Regions from separate parts of the Mesorhizobium sp. M1A.F.Ca.IN.022.07.1.1 genome, predicted to be linked through region 1. Evidence: predicted binding sites of a transcription regulator. Region 1 holds the regulator's gene; the other holds the start of a gene.
What was found. Region 1 encodes LexA, which represses DNA repair genes until DNA is damaged. Its sites were predicted from a motif close to TGTTCNNNNTGTGTTCNG; they were not measured.
Positions count from the first base shown of each region.

Region 2: a site for LexA is predicted at 1,484-1,501, ahead of EOA75_RS19615 (single-stranded DNA-binding protein). Genes of this name have one in related genera too.

Region 1 is NZ_RZST01000125.1:4-3,207, forward strand. It holds partial or broken gene EOA75_RS15935 (molybdopterin molybdotransferase MoeA) at 1-806, shown strand, start outside; gene lexA (transcriptional repressor LexA) at 923-1,657, shown strand; gene EOA75_RS15945 (ComEC/Rec2 family competence protein) at 1,651-3,204, opposite strand, start outside.
Region 2 is NZ_RZST01000179.1:1,428-4,631, reverse strand. It holds gene EOA75_RS19635 (ATP-dependent Clp protease proteolytic subunit) at 1-156, opposite strand, end outside; gene EOA75_RS19630 (SRPBCC domain-containing protein) at 180-671, opposite strand; gene EOA75_RS19625 (metalloregulator ArsR/SmtB family transcription factor) at 668-982, opposite strand; gene EOA75_RS19620 (cupin domain-containing protein) at 1,027-1,344, opposite strand; gene EOA75_RS19615 (single-stranded DNA-binding protein) at 1,602-2,117, shown strand; gene EOA75_RS19610 (DUF2306 domain-containing protein) at 2,152-2,550, shown strand; gene EOA75_RS19605 (OsmC family protein) at 2,655-3,080, shown strand; gene EOA75_RS19600 (MarC family protein) at 3,098-3,204, opposite strand, start outside.

The DNA.
Region 1 (3,204 bases):
GTCGCCGCGGCCTCGACTTCTGCGAGGGCGACCTGCTCCTCGAAAAAGGCCGCCAGCTCGATCCGGCGGCGCTTTCGCTGGCGGCATCGGCCAACCATCCGAGTCTCAACGTGGTGCGGCAGCCGCTGCTCGCCATCATCGCCACCGGCGATGAATTGCTGCCGCCGGGCAGCGCGCTCGGCCCCGACCAGATCATCTCGTCGAATGCCTGTGGCGTCACAGCTACGGCCCAGTCGGTCGGCGCGCGCGCGCTCGACCTCGGCATCGCCGCCGACCGCAAGGACGCGATCGCGGCCCTGGTCAAGAAGGCGGTCAAGGCCGGCGCCGACGTCATCGTCACGCTTGGCGGCGCCTCCGTCGGCGACCACGACTTGATCCATGACGTGCTGACCGGCGAAGGCATGCAGCTCGACTTCTGGAAGATCGCCATGCGTCCCGGCAAGCCGCTGATGTTTGGCCGGCTCGGCGACATTCGCTGCATCGGCCTGCCCGGCAATCCGGTCGCAAGCCTGGTCTGCTCGCAGCTGTTCCTGAAGCCGCTTCTGGCGCGGCTGGGCGGCCGGTCCTGCCGTCAGGAAATCCGCACGGCCCGGTTAGGCGTCGCAATGCACGCCAACGATCTCAGGCAGGACTATGTGCGCGCCGTGGTCCGCGAAGATGCGGGGGCGTTGATCGCAACACCGTGCGGCATCCAGGATTCCTCGATGTTGAGGATGCTCGCCGATGCCAATGGCCTGATCGTGCGCCAACCCTTCGCACCGGCGGCTGAAGCCGGCGAGGAATGCAGCGTTCTGATGTTACGCTGAACAAAACGTCAACACATTCACTAAACTTTAAACGGTTGCGGAACACAACTGGAACAGATAGTGTTTGTTCTGGGTTTGTTTTTCTGATTCTGGTTTCAGAACCCATGGGGGCCGCCATGCTGACGCGCAAACAACATGAACTGCTGATGTTCATCCATGAACGGCTCAAGGAAAGCGGCATTCCGCCGTCTTTCGATGAGATGAAGGAAGCGCTCGACCTTGCCTCGAAATCGGGCATCCACCGCCTGATCACGGCGCTGGAGGAGCGCGGTTTCATTCGCCGGCTTCCGAACCGGGCGCGTGCCCTTGAAGTGCTGCGCCTACCTGACTCGATCGCGCCCGGCCTCAATGCGGCGAAGAAGTTCTCGCCGAGCGTCATCCAGGGCGGCCAAGGCAATCTCGGCCGCCAGATCAAACCCGCGGCGCCCGCCCGCACGCCGACGCCCAGCAATGACGACGACGCCGTTTCAGCCGTCTCCATCCCGGTGATGGGTCGCATTGCCGCCGGCGTGCCGATCGACGCCATCCAGCACCAGACGCATTCGATCACAGTGCCGCCGGACATGATCGCGGGCGGCGAGCACTACGCGCTCGAGGTCAAAGGCGACTCGATGATCGAGGCCGGCATCTTCGACGGCGACACGGTCATCATCCGCAACGCCAGCACTGCGAGCCCCGGGGAGATCGTCGTGGCGCTGGTCGATGACGAGGAGGCGACGCTGAAGCGCTTCCGCCGCAAGGGCGCCTCCATCGCGCTCGAGGCTGCCAATCCGGCCTATGAGACGCGCATCTTCGGTCCCGATCGCGTGAAGGTTCAGGGCAAGCTCGTCGGGCTCATCCGCCGCTACTGAGGGGGCTGCGGCTTGGCTTTCGGCTTCTCGGGCTTCTTGTAAGGCGCCAACCCCCTCGCCTCACGCGAGTAGCGCCGCTGTTCGTGCCAAGGGCGGTACGGTTTTTCGACGGCGTATTGAATGGTTGCTCGCGCCGTCGCCGATTGCGGATCGAAGAAGACGGCGGCACTGCCGTCGCGCGCGAGCTGCCGCTTGGTGACAACGAGGACACGCGGATCGCGGCAGGGATTGTAGGCCGTGGCGTCGTTGATGACGATGAGGTCTGCGAAGTCGCAGGCAGGCCGGGCAGCTTCGCGTTTTTCGGCGAGCGCGACGATCGCGCCTGATGGATGCCGGCCAATGCAGAGATCGCCCGTGCAGTAAAAGGGCGATCCAGGCGGCAGGTCGACTGGATCGGCCAAGTCCAGCGTGCCCTTGGCGAATGTCTCCGGCGGCACGATCGTTTCGGCCTTGAGCGCACGTTTCCAGTTATCGGTGGTGAACTCGTTGGAGCGGGCGCGATTGATGGCGAGTTCGCCGCCGCCGATCGGCATCGCCACCAGATGCGCGTCCTCCGAGATCAGCAGGTCCGGCGTGCGCACCTGCGGGATGATCATGACGGCCGCGGCAGCGAAAGGAATTGCGGCCAGCCTGAGCCACGTAGTCGCCATCGTGGCGATGACGAGCGCGATCGTCGCCAGCAGCACCGAATGGATCGAGATCATGCCCACGGCATCGACCGGCGACCACTCCGAAATCCAAGCTGAGATCGCGATCATCGCCGCCAGGTCCTTGCCCATCAAATAGAGGAAGGGCCCGTCGAAGCCGAACGGCATCATGACCGCGCTGGCGACGGCGAGAAACATCACGATCGTGACGATCGGCATGATCGCGAGATTGGCCAGCAGGCTAAGCGGCGAGACGCGCTGGAAATGCCAGATGGCAAACAGCGCTGTGGCACTTCCGGCAATGATCGACGTCATCGCGGCACCACCTACTCCGACTGCCAGTTTGTGCGACATGAACCGCAGGAACGAACGCTTTGCCGGCGGCGCTCTCACCTTGCCGGCGCGGTAGTCGGACCAGCCGGCATAGGCGCCGACAAGGGCGGCGGTTGCCGCGAACGACATCTGAAAGCTCGGGCCAACCACTTCATGCGGCGACACCAGGATGACAGCGATGGCCGAGATCGCCAAGTTGCGCATCGTCAGCGCGGCGCGGTCGAAAAGCACGGCGATAAGCATGACGGCCAGCATGATGAAGCTTCGCTCGGCGGCGACCACCACGCCGGAGATGACGAGATAGGCGGCGATCGACATAAGCGCGATTGCCGCGGCATATTTCTTCACCGGCCGGCGTGACGAAAAATCCGGGAACAGCGCAAAGGCGCCGCGCAGCAGAAGCATGACCGTGCCGGCGACCAGCGCCATGTGCAGGCCCGAAATCGAGATGATGTGATAGATGCCGGTCCGCCGCATCGCCTCGTTGATGTCCTCCGGAATGCCGGCGCGCACGCCGACGATCAGTGCGGCGGCAATTTCGCCTTCGGGTCCGCCGACGGTGCTTCT
Region 2 (3,204 bases), on a different contig from region 1:
GAGCTGCGCGCAGACCAGCGCCGACACGCCGTCATTGATCTCACCGTTGATGAAAACGATGCGTTCGCGCAGCAGCCGCGAGAAAATGTCGAAGGCGCGTTCGCCGCGGCTCGACTGCTCGATCACCATCGGCACGAGATTGGCAAAGGCGCTCATCGCAGATCTCCTCGGTTCTTTGGTCAAGCCGCGCGCAGCATCATGCTTGGCGCGTTGGCGGCAGCTGGGCTCTTGCGCGCGTGGAGCGAAATCCCGCAGCCGGCGCCGGAAACGGCGACGACAGGTTGCGCGACCGTCGCGAAACCATCATGGACGATGCTGAGATGCGTGCCGCCGGAAACCGTGCGCGCGAGCGTGAAGGTGACAATGCTGTCGAAGATGGGGCCGTCGAATGCCGGTAGCCGGTCGGCAGCGTCCACGCCCGGTCGCTCACGCCAGGAATAGCGCAGCAGCTTGCCGGGCTCGGCCTCGAGCACTTCGCACTCGATCGGCGCGTTTGGTCCGGCAAAGGCAAAGCGCTCACCGATCGCTGGCTTGATGTCGTTGGGCATCAGCCAAGCGGCGAGCAGTTCCGGCTCGGTGAGCGCCCGCCAGACTTTTTCCGGCGGATCGGCAAGCTCGCATTCGAAGCTGAGCGGCGCGTTGGCCGCTGCTGGGTGTTTGGTAATCGTCATTGGTCCATTTCCTTCAGAACCCTCTTCAAACGCTCGATGCGCTCCGGCCAGAAGGCGCGGTAGCGTTCGATCCAGCCGAGCAAGGGATCGAGCCCTTGAGGGTCGGCGCGGTAATAGGCGTTGCGGCCCGCGCGCCGCTCGATCACCAGTCCGGCGCCGCGCAGCACGGCAAGATGCTGCGAGACGGCCGGCTGCGACACGCTCACGCCGGCGCGCAGCTCGGACACCGTCAATTCGCCGGCCGCGAGCCGCTCGTAGACGGCCCGGCGTGTCGGATCGGCCAGGGCCCGGAAAATCTCTGCTTCGATCATGCACAAAGCATAAGTCGATACTTATTGGTTTGGCAAGCGCCGTTTTAGGCCGTCCAGCGTCTCACCGGCTCCGCCGCTCCGTCGAAGCTTGCCTCGAAGATTGGCGATGCGAGCACGGCATGGATGTGAAGCGTGCCGGAAGCTACGTTTCGAAAGCCATGCTTACGGTGCGCGGGAATGATCAGGGACTGCCCGGCGGCAAGCACGGCCCGTCGGTCGTCGACCCACATTTCGGCTTCGCCGGCAATCACCGTCAGTACTTCCTCGACTTTGTGCGCATGCGTTGGTGCGCCGCTACCCGGTCCGACCCACTGCTCGAATATGCAAAGGCCCGCCGCGCCATTGGCGGCGGCAACATGCATGCGGGTTTCGACCCCGGCGCGCCACGTTTCGCGCGGCTGATCCTCATGCGAAACAACGTTCATTCCGATATCCCCCTTGTTTCCTGCCCAGGAATACTACCTGTTGCTGACATTCCTTGACAGAAACAGCGGTCAAGACTAGAACGAACAGAGAACAAAAACATTGTGGGAAAAGCCAGCCTTCGCGGGCATGGGCGAACCGCAGGCTGTAAGGTGAGCGACTTAAAATTTGTTTCGGATGAGCGCGGAGAAGTACGATGGCGGGTAGCGTCAACAAGGTCATTCTGGTCGGCAATCTCGGGGCGGACCCTGAAATCCGCCGCCTGAATTCGGGCGACCCGGTCGTCAACATCCGCATCGCCACGTCCGAAAGCTGGCGCGACAAGAATTCCGGGGAGCGCAAGGAAAAGACGGAGTGGCACAATGTCGTCATCTTCAACGACCAGCTCGCCAAGGTGGCGGAGCAGTATTTGAAGAAGGGCATGAAGGTCTATGTCGAGGGCCAGCTGCAGACGCGCAAATGGCAGGACCAGACCGGCAACGATCGCTACACGACCGAGGTCGTACTGCAGAAATTCCGTGGCGAGCTGCAGATGCTCGACGCGCGCGGCGAAGGCGGCGGCCAGGTCGGCAGTTATGCCGGCGGCAACAGCCGGGGTTCCGATTTCGGCCAGTCGGGTCCGAACGAAGGCTTCAGCCGTGGCGGCGGTGGCGGTTCCAGGGGCGGTGGCGGTGGTTCATCGCGCGAGCTGGATGACGAGATTCCGTTCTGAAGGTCTCGCAATCGTCGTTTGAGGGGAAGGCGCGATGTCGCTCGGATCGTTGCTGACAGCGCCTCCTCCCATTCCATGGCACGCGTTCGCCGCCTTCGCCGCGCTGGCGATAGGCGGGGCGCAACTGGCATTGCCGAAAGGCACGACACGCCACCGCGTCTTGGGCTATGCCTGGGCAGCGCTGATGCTGGTCGTCGCCGTCTCGAGCTTCTGGATCCAGCAGATACGCCTGATCGGGCCGTTCAGCCCGATCCACATCCTGTCGATCCTGGTGGTTGTCACCGCCCCGCTGGCGGTCTGGTATGTGCACACCCATAAAGTGGCCGCGCATCGCAGCGTCATGATCAAGCTCTACCTATTTGCGCTGATCGGCGCCGGCATCTTCACGTTGGTGCCCGGCCGCATCATGCACACGGTCGTATTCGGCCAATAAACAATTTCGAGCGAAAGTGCGCCGCGGTTTTCCGTCCGGAATTGCCTATAGTTGATAGTTGCGGCGATAGTCCGCTTGCAAAGCAGCGTCTAAGGAAGATCATCGTGAAAGCACGCGTCAAATGGGTTGAGGAACGCACCTTTGTCGGCGAGTCCGGCAGCGGTCACAAAGTCGTGCTGGGCACGGCGCGTGGGCCGGAAGGCCGGACGCCAGGGCCGAGCCCAATGGAGCTGGTGCTGATCGGCACCGGCGGCTGCTCGGCCTATGACGTGGTCCATATCCTCGAAAAAGGTCGCGAGGCGGTCGAGGACTGCGTGGTCGAGCTGGACGCGGATCGTGCCGAGACGGAACCGCGCGTCTTCACCCGCATCCACATGCATTTCATCGTCAAGGGTCGCGCGATGTCGCACGACAAGGTGAAAAGGGCGATCGACCTGTCGATCGAGAAATACTGCTCGGCCACCGCGATGATGGCCAAGACGGCGGCCGTCACGCATGATTTCGAGGTGGTCGATACAGCAGTGAAATAAGGCAGTAGGGATGCTGCTCAGGCAGCCATCAGCGCCCTGACGCCGTCGGCGACGAACTGCACCGCAAGCGCCGCCAGGATAACGCCGAGCAGCCTCGTCAGGATCGAGCGGCCGGTCTGGCCGA